Regions from separate parts of the Pseudoalteromonas sp. TAE56 genome, predicted to be linked through region 1. Evidence: predicted binding sites of a transcription regulator. Region 1 holds the regulator's gene; each other region holds the start of a gene.
The links. Region 1 encodes FliA, which starts transcription of late flagellar genes. Its sites were predicted from a motif close to CTAAAGNTNNNNNNNNNNNNGCCGATA; they were not measured.
Positions count from the first base shown of each region.

Region 2: the regulator FliA is predicted to act here: its motif matches at 1,053-1,079, upstream of pomA (flagellar motor protein PomA).
Region 3: the regulator FliA is predicted to act here: its motif matches at 1,883-1,909, upstream of L656_RS0107590 (DUF4402 domain-containing protein).

Region 1 is NZ_AUTN01000102.1:14,000-17,284, reverse strand. Features, by position in the region: gene flhF (flagellar biosynthesis protein FlhF) at 1-854, shown strand, start outside; gene L656_RS0110695 (MinD/ParA family ATP-binding protein) at 847-1,707, shown strand; gene L656_RS0110690 (RNA polymerase sigma factor FliA) at 1,734-2,444, shown strand; gene cheY (chemotaxis response regulator CheY) at 2,485-2,868, shown strand; gene L656_RS0110680 (protein phosphatase CheZ) at 2,886-3,285, shown strand, end outside.
Region 2 is NZ_AUTN01000131.1:21,240-24,524, reverse strand. Features, by position in the region: gene ispA ((2E,6E)-farnesyl diphosphate synthase) at 1-572, opposite strand, end outside; gene L656_RS0115305 (exodeoxyribonuclease VII small subunit) at 575-817, opposite strand; gene pomA (flagellar motor protein PomA) at 1,139-1,906, shown strand; gene L656_RS0115295 (flagellar motor protein MotB) at 1,909-2,829, shown strand; gene L656_RS0115290 (hypothetical protein) at 3,042-3,285, shown strand, end outside.
Region 3 is NZ_AUTN01000078.1:20,161-23,445, forward strand. Features, by position in the region: gene L656_RS0107580 (fimbrial biogenesis chaperone) at 1-703, opposite strand, end outside; gene L656_RS0107585 (hypothetical protein) at 730-1,179, opposite strand; gene L656_RS0107590 (DUF4402 domain-containing protein) at 1,204-1,833, opposite strand; gene L656_RS0107595 (SPOR domain-containing protein) at 1,961-2,509, opposite strand; gene L656_RS0107600 (SPOR domain-containing protein) at 2,630-3,285, opposite strand, start outside.

The DNA of each region.
Region 1 (3,285 bases):
AAGATATGGCGCGTCGCGATCCAACACGTGCTTGCATGGTTGATCGTTTAGTCGGTATGGGCATTGATAAAGAAGTAGCACAACAAATGGCATGTTTTGTACCTGATGATGTGTCTCGTCAACAAGGCTGGAAAGCATTGTTAACGATGGTCGAAGATCAAATGCAAACAACCAATAATGAAATACTTCGCCAAGGTGGTGTATATGCATTAGTTGGCCCTACAGGCGTAGGTAAAACAACAACTGTGGCTAAGCTTGCAGCGTTAGGCGCACAAAAATATGGCGCTGATAAAGTGGCGTTAATAACCACTGATACGTACAGAATTGGAGCCTATGAGCAACTTGCAACATATGGCCGTATTATTGGTTGTGGTGTAAAACAAGTTAAAGATGCTAATGAATTAGCTGAAGTTTTATATCATTTACGAAATAAACGTCTAGTATTAATTGATACAGCAGGTATGAGCCAACGAGATTTACGTTTAACTGAGCAGTTAAACACGTTAATGCGCAACCAACGTGTGGATATTCGCAGCTACCTAGTACTAAGCGCGACAGCACAAATTAATGTATTACAAGAAACAGTACGTCACTTTAAAAAAGTACAGTTAAGTGGTTGTATTTTCACTAAGTTAGATGAATCTTTGAGTTTGGGTGAGATTATTAGTATTGCGATTCAAAATCGTCTTCCAATAGGGTATCTTACTAACGGTCAACGAGTACCAGAAGATATTCGTGTTGCAAATGCTGAAAAACTAGTGAAAAAGGCTGAGCAATTATATTTAAAAAGAATAAAAGCACAACATTCAAGGCACCAAGCAGTGGCGCCAAGTACAGTAGGGATGTATGATTAACACAGTATTAGATCAAGCAAGCGGCCTGCGCAAGATGAGTCAAAACAATAACAACGGCGTAAAAGTTATCGCTGTAACCGGTGGTAAGGGTGGAGTAGGGAAAACAAATGTTTCTCTAAATACAGCTATTGCACTAGGGCAACAAGGTAACAGAGTATTAGTGCTGGATGCTGACTTAGGTTTAGCAAACTGTGATGTAATGCTTGGTTTACGTGTAGAGCGTAATTTATCACACGTTTTGTCTGGTGAATGTGAGCTTGACGAAATTTTAGTTGAAGGCCCTGCCGGTATTAAAATTGTACCGGCTACGTCTGGTTCGCAAAGTATGGTGGAGCTATCGCCATCTGAGCATGCTGGACTAATTCGTGCGTTTAGCGAATTAAATACCGAATTTGATATTTTAATTGTAGATACCGCCGCTGGTATTTCAGACATGGTACTGAGCTTTTCTCGCGCGGCACAAGATGTAATGGTTGTCGTGTGCGATGAACCAACATCAATAACGGATGCTTACGCACTTATTAAAGTATTAAGCCGTGAGCACGGTGTTTATAAGTTTAAAATTGTCGCCAATATGGTCCGCAGTATGCGTGAAGGCACCGAATTATTTGCAAAGCTTTCTAAAGTAACAGATCGCTTTTTAGATGTATCAATGGAGCTAGTCGCAACGGTTCCTTATGACGAAAATATGCGCAAAGCAACACGTCGTCAAAAAGTAATCGTAGAACTCTTTCCAAATTCGCCAGCCGCTCTTGCGTTTAAAACACTGGCAACAAAAGCAGTTAAATGGCCAATACCAAATCAACCATCTGGGCATTTAGAGTTTTTCATTGAGAAACTAGTAAACGGCTAATTATGACAACACTGGTGAATAGAGCTATGGGATATCAATCAACACAAAACTTAAATGTGATTGTTGAGAAACATGCATCACTTGTAAAAAAAGTGGCATGTCATCTAATTGCTCGATTACCACCTAGCGTTCAGCTTGATGATTTAATTCAATCAGGAATGATAGGTTTAATAGAAGCTTCAAAAAACTTTGATGCGACAAAAGGTGCAAGCTTTGAGACCTTTGCTGGTATTCGTATTCGCGGTGCTATGCTTGATGAAATGCGCCGTGGTGATTGGGCTCCTCGTTCAGTACACCGCAAAAGCCGACAAGTTGCAGAAGCAATTACTGGGCTCGAAAGCAGTCTGAACCGCGAACCAACAGATACAGAAGTTGCTGAAAAACTTGAAATTTCGCTCAATGAGTACCATCATATTTTAAATGATGTTAATACCAGTAAAGTATTAGGCATAGAAGACCTTGGTGTCGATGAGGATGTTATTACTCCCGTAGGCCAAGATTTAGCGCTAGACAAACCTTTTAATAATGTTAAAAATGACCGGTTTAATGAGTCTTTACTAAGCGCGATAAAGTCATTACCAGAGCGTGATGCGATGGTGCTTTCTTTGTACTATAACGATGAAATGAATTTAAAAGAAATAGGACATATACTCGATGTAAGCGAATCGCGTGTAAGTCAGATACATGGTCAGGCGATGATTAAGCTTAAAGCTAAAATCAATGACTGGATAAACTAGTAGTAAGTAAACTAAGGTTAATACCTCACTGGGGGATGTTTTGGATAAAAACATGAAAATTCTTGTAGTTGATGATTTTTCAACGATGAGACGAATTATAAAAAACCTATTACGTGACTTAGGTTTCACTAACGTTCAAGAAGCTGATGACGGGTCTACAGCTTTGCCTATGTTACAAAATCAAGTATTTGATTTTGTGGTTACAGATTGGAATATGCCTGGAATGCAAGGCATTGACCTTTTAAGAGCAATTCGTGCAGATGATAAGTTAAAACATATCCCTGTATTGATGGTAACGGCAGAAGCTAAAAAAGAACAAATAATAGCTGCAGCGCAAGCTGGCGTTAATGGTTATATTGTTAAGCCGTTTACGGCTGGAACATTAAAAACTAAATTAGAAAAAGTATTTGAACGCTTAGGCTAATGATGGGGGAGAGGCTTATGTCAGCACCAGCTGCGCCTCAAATAACGTTAGAACAAGCTCGTCAACTCGTCATTTTTTTAGAAAACGATGAGCAAGATAAAGCAAATGAGTTGATTTTAGAGACCGCTTCACAAGAGCAGTCTAAATTATTTGCTGAAGTTGGAAAGTTGACTCGTCAACTGCACGAAGCACTTAAAAGCTTTGAGCTTGATACTCGCTTAACTAATATAACGACTGATGCTATTCCAGATGCTAAAAAGCGGCTTAATTATGTCATAGAAATGACAGAGAATGCGGCTAATAAAACAATGGATGCTGTTGAGGCTAGTTTACCTATAGCTCAACAACTGGCAGATGAAATATCTCATATCAAACCGACATGGGATCGTTTAATGAGTCGCGAGATTGAGCTTGGTG
Region 2 (3,285 bases), on a different contig from region 1:
AGTGTAATTGCGCAATTAATTAGAGCCCCAGTTTTTAGTTTATGTATTCGCTCAAGCTCTTGTACGGTAATTACTTTATCCGTAGCAGCTATATCGAGGCCTTGTCCGCCAACCATACCTTGTAGACCTGATGCTTGGGCTAATTGTGCAATCATTTTTACTTGTGTTTGTGATGAGCATTCAAATTTGTGATTTGCAATAAGCTCAAAGGCAAGAGTTTGTAGAGCATCACCGGCTAAAATTGCGTTTGCCTCGCCAAATTCTATGTGGCAAGTAGGGCGTCCGCGACGTAAATCGTCATCGTCCATTGCAGGTAAGTCGTCATGAACTAACGAATAGCTATGAATGCACTCAATTGCAGCAGCAAGTACGTTTAAGTCTTGTTGGTTTGCGCCTAGCATTTTACCTGTGGCATAAACTAAAAATGGACGTAATCTTTTACCCCCATTAAATAATCCATACTGGGTGGCGTTCTTTACAGTTTCTTCTGTATCGAGAGGCTGTTTAAAATGCAGTTGTAAAGTTGCTACTACATCTTTTTGAGCACGTTCAATATGATTTTTTATGCTCACAGCTATTCCATATCACTATCAAAATTTGTAAGTACTGACTTTTCGCCATTCCCCATCAAAATTGATACTTTTTGCTCTGCTTGCTGTAATTTCCCTGATGAAGCACTTGCTAATGCAATTCCACGCTCAAATTGCTTTAACGATTGCTCAAGCGATAAGTCACCTTGTTCCATGTCACTAACGATTGTAGATAATTCTTCTAGTGCTTGTTCGAAACTTAAGTTTTCAGGTTTTTTAGTCGCCATCTTTATTTCAGCTTACATAATAAATTTAGGGGTCAATTTTAGGGGGAATGCTAAACTAGGTCAAAGGATGATATTGGTTTTTTACCTTTATCACGTTAAATTATATTTCAAGTGCACTAATAAAGCCTTAATAGCGGTCTGTTGGTTTAATAAATCAATTGATAATTAGGTAGCCTCTATAACTTGATCTAAGATAGTGCTAAAGGCTGCTTTTTATGTTTATTTATAAAAATGGCTTAAGCAATTCAATATGTTGCCGATAAGCAGTTAATAATAAAAGTTTATGATAAGGCCATTAAGCATGAAACTTCTGGAGGAAATGTGGATTTAGCAACCATAATTGGGATCCTAGGCGCAATTGGCTTAATTGTCATGTCTATGTTTATGAGTAGTAGCGGTGAAATGGCTATGTTTGCCGATGCCCCTTCAAGTGTAATTGTATTTGGTGGTTCGCTCTTTATTGTTTTATCAAACTTCACCATGTCGCAATTTTTGGGGATAGGTAAAGTTGTTGCTAAAGCGTTTATGTTTAAAATTGAAACGCCAGAAGAACTTATTGAAAAAGCTGTAGAGCTTGCTGATTCAGCTCGTAAAGGAGGCTTTTTAGCACTCGAAGAAGCTGAAATCCCAAATCCATTTATGCGCAAAGGCGTCGACATGCTTGTTGACGGACATGATGCAGATGTAGTTCGCGCTACACTTCAAAAAGATATTTCTCTAACCACGACTCGCCATGAAATGGGCGCAGGTTTATTTAAGTCATTAGCCGATATAGCACCAGCAATGGGAATGATTGGCACCCTAATTGGCTTAGTTGCAATGTTATCTAACATGGATGACCCAAAAGCAATTGGCCCGGCAATGGCGGTAGCACTATTAACAACTTTATATGGCGCGTTTTTAGCTAATGTTGTAGCAATCCCAATTCAGGTAAAACTTGAACTGCGTAAAGACGAAGAAGCTATGAATCAACGTTTAATTTTAGATGCTATTTTAGGTATTCAAGATGGTCAAAATCCAAAAGTAATCGAAGGTATTTTGAAAAATTACTTAGCTGAATCTAAGCGCAAAGTAGATACCGAGGAGTAACTATGTCTGATCAAGAGTGCAAATGTCCACCACCAGGCTTACCTGCATGGATGGGAACTTTTGCCGATTTAATGTCATTATTAATGTGCTTCTTTGTACTCTTGCTTGCGTTTTCAGAAATGGATGTACTTAAATTTAAACAAATAGCAGGCTCAATGAAGTTTGCTTTTGGTGTACAGAATAAAATTGAAGTAAAAGATATCCCCAAAGGTACCTCTGTTATTGCCATGGAGTTTACTCCAGGTAAACCAGAACCAACCCCAATAGAAACCATTCAGCAACAAACTGTAGAAATGACCCAGCAAATGCTTGAATTTCAAGCAGGTGATGAAAGCTCCGCTGGTGGTAGGCAAGAGCAGCGAGGAGATAAACGAGGGGGGGAATCTCGTAGCACATCGCAAGAACAATCGTCAGAGCAAGCAACTTCAGCTGCCGATCAGGAACAAACTAACGAGCTTGTTAAAAAAATAGCGCAGCAGCTTGAAAAGCAAATTATAGATGGTGCAATAGAGCTTGAATCTTTAGGGCAGCAAATTATTATTCGTATTCGTGAAAATGGTTCATTTCCCTCAGGGAGTGCGTTTTTACAACCTAAGTTTAAACCTATTATTCAAGATATTGGTGTGCTGTTAAAGGATGTACCTGGTGAAATTACTGTTTCGGGACATACCGACGATTTTCAGGTTTCAAATGAGTTATATATTAATAATTGGGACTTATCGTCAAAGCGTGCTGTAGCAGTAGCAAGCGAACTGCAAACAGTGCAAGGGTTTGATAAAAATCGGATGATGGTAGTAGGGCGCGCTGATACTCGTCCACTTGTTCCAAACGATTCAAATGAAGATCGCCGAAGAAACCGTCGGGTAGAAATATCAATCCTGCAAGGTAAGGCTAAAGAGTCTGCTCCTATTGATGTGCGCTAAGTTATTGCTTGTGTTATATTTCACTATGTTTGTTTTAATTTAAGGTACTTAATTGCCTTAAGTATCTTGGCAATTTCATCATTTTAGCTTACAGTACATTTCCTTAACATATGTAATGGAGTGCCTGTGAAAATAATCAATAAATATTGCGACATGCCGGGTAATGGTGATGGTACTGATGACGATAAAAAAACAAAATAGGGCAGAGTATTTTGCCTGAATGGTTTTTATATATTGTTAGTATTTTAAGCAAAAGCTGGGTTTTAATGCTAAGTCCGGCTATTTTTATATTTTTTGTATTTAAAGATCGCCTAGCCTTTCGATTTGTATTACTTACCGCAGCTTTTTTCCTCTTTGGTAACCTAACTGCTTCAAGCCTACGAGCGTTTGATGACATTTATATTTATCGTTATTTAGTTTGGGCGATCACAGATATTATTTGGATGGCACTCATAG
Region 3 (3,285 bases), on a different contig from region 1:
AAGACATACTTAAACTTTTTGTATTTAACTCAGGGTAGATACTGAAGTCGTTAAGTATTGAAACCTTTTTTTCTTTTTCATCTGATTTAGCTTTGAAATACGCTTCCAGTTTACCAAATGAACTATACTTACCATTTCTTGCCATAGTAAACTCAATAGAATCGACTTTACCTGATTTAGTTTTCGCAAGCTTTAATTCTTCTATATGTACATTTGGGGAAGCCAATTTACCCTGTCGTAAAATAACAGGAATAGAATAACTTAAGATAAAATTAACATTAACACCTACTCCTTCGCTTTCTTTTACCTTACTATCACTGGGTAAAGCTTTGAATAGAAGGTGAGAGCGATATTCATTAATAGCCAGACCTTTAGGTTTACGCAATGCAAGCTTTACAATTTGGCGTTCGCCTGGAGCCAATCTCACTTGTGAGGGGCTCATTCGTATCATATTACTTAACGATTTTGGGTTTTCAGCAACCGCCTTTAAGGTTTTGTACCCACCCGACTGTTTAGCTTGTTTTTCTTGCCACTCTAAACGGTAAGTTTTATAGTCATCGCTGCTATTAATAAGTATTATCTTAGCGACTCGCTGACGATCGTCAAATTCAATCCTAGTTGGAGATATAAGTAGATTTGCGTAGGTTGAAAAACTAAAAAAAATTTGTAGAAGTAAAATTACGATGACAAAATGTCGCTTCATTAGTAAAGTCCTTTACTATTAAATAATTAATATTCTATTGTTATTTGAATTATTGATTTAAACTGTTCATCGAAATAATCACTGTTATTACCTGATGTGCTAATTAGGCCTCCAATATGAACCTCTGCAGTTCCTAACCCATTGGTTACTATGTCATTTCGATATAATAGCTTATTAAGAATAAACGAGCTGCCACCACTAGTGCTTGTAAGTGGCATATCGTTAACGGTGTCAGAAATTATAAGCTGTACCCTAGGCGGAAAGTTTTCAATTAATACTTCAGCCACCTCGCCACCTTCAATTATATGAATGTCATTGGTACTTGAACTACGCCCGTTAGGCAGTAGTTCAAGTGTACTTACACGCTCGTTTTTGGCAACAACCACGGTTCCAAAATTAAGCTGTTGGAAAATAGTCACTTGGGATACAGCACTAAATGAAGAAAATATAATCAATAAACATGAGTATTTTAACATTATTCCCTAATCCCAACTATTCTCTTATTGGTATTCAACAGTTACAGCTACATCTCCTGTGTATGAAACATCGCCATACTCTGTAAATACTGTTTTATCTGTAGTTAATGTTGCTCCAACACTAAATGTTGCCGTACCATCAATATCTGTCGTTACAGTGCTAGTCGAGCCATCAATGGATCCTGTATCTGCGGTATTACTGCCCGCAACTACATAATATGTAAAATCAGATAACGTAAAGCCCGGCCCACCAGGTGCAGAATCTTGCGTAGTCATATCTACATCAGTAACACTTTGGATCAGTATATCTGTAAAATTTGAAGCACCTGAAATTGTAAAAGTCGCTGGTGCGAAATCCGTTGAATCTAAAACACTAATTTCAGCATCTGTATTTGTAGTTCCAGCTGTTGCTATATAAGTTGGGTTACTCCCCGCTAATGCAGGAAGTACTACTGAAGCAAAATCTGCAGCATCTCCACCATTAGTTACTCGAACAATACCAAAGTTCATTGGATCCCCAACTTCAAAGTCAAATGAATTTTGTACTTGTACAGATGCAACTGCATTCGCTGTTTCTGCGATTACTGCTGAAGAGGTTAAAGAAAGTGCAGTGATAGATGCAGCCAAAGCTACTTTAGTAAAAAGATTGTTCATAATTTGTCCCTTAAATATATTTAATTAACCTTAGTCAGGTTACATTAAGTATCGGCAGAGTCCATGAAATATTTAGAAAAAATATATTTTTTATTAAATATTCAAAACAAGTAAACTGTTTTTGTATTTAGCCTTCTTTAAAAGTGGTCAATTTACACCTATTCCCTAGCCTGAAAAAAAACATGCACAACTGCGCAGCTTGCTTTTGAGTTTGAACGGGCCCAGCTACCAGGTTATAGAGCGTAACTGAATTTTTAGTTTGCGCATTTATTTGATATTGCAAAATTGCACTTAATTGTGGATATTGCTGCTGTAAACGCTGCACTTGTGCTTCAGCTCTTTTAGCATTCATATACCTAGCAATTTGAACACTGTAACTTATTTTTTTCGCATCAATAATACTTTTGCTTTCTATGGATTCTGTTGCTATATGAGCAATATTTTCACTTCCGTACTTTATATGCTTAACATCACCTTTAAGTGGCTCTGGCACCGCATCAATATCGGTTTGTGCGGATAGAGCTTGAATTAACATTAACAGGTCTTCTTCAATATCACTTAAACGATTTATTTTTTCTTTACTGCTGTCCCATTGTTCAAGGTAAGGCTTTATCTCTTGCATACGGACCATATCATCTAACTGATTAGTGTCAGTATTTTGACTGCTACACCCCATAAGGCTAAGAGCTAATCCCACGTATAAAATAAAATGTTTCAACTGATTAAAAACCATTTAGCACTATGTAAAAATAACAAAGCAAAAAACAAGCCAAAAAAGACCTTATAATCCAATATTTTAAAGTTTAACCGGTTTATCTGTGTAGTTACTTACTATGCAATCGAGTTTGTACAGCTTAAATACGTCACAGTCGGCTTTCGCATTTTTAAAGTTTTGGTAAGAGCCTAACTTTAGTCTATAAAACATTTTGTCGTTTATTTTGGCGGTTTCTACGTTAGTCAGTATTTTGTCTCTAAACAATGGTGCTGCTTTAGTATTTAGCTCTTGCCATGCTTTAGCCACACCTTGCTCTGAGTCAACCGAAGCTACCTGCAAAGCAAATACATGTTTTGGTTTATTTAATTTTACAGCTTGTTTTTTATTGCTGTAGTTTTGTTTAACTTGTTGGCGTGATTTAACATTACGTGTGTTTCGAGGTGAGCGTACAGACTTGCTGCTATACCCTTGATTAGACTGCGCAATAGCTTTGCTGTTTATAATATCAATATGATTTACGAGGTAAGTTATTTCTTTTTCTAATCTTAAAATTCGCTCTATACCTTCGCGTGCTTGTTGCCACTGCATTGCAGCATCTTTTAGCTGAGCAAGCTCCAAGGCTGTAATTGAGACGTAGTCTGGCGAGTTACTTTGAGGTTGTTCGTCAATGGTTTTTATTTCAGGCGTAACGCTGCATGCTGTGCCAAATAAAAGCATTAGCAAGCTAAGTAAAAACC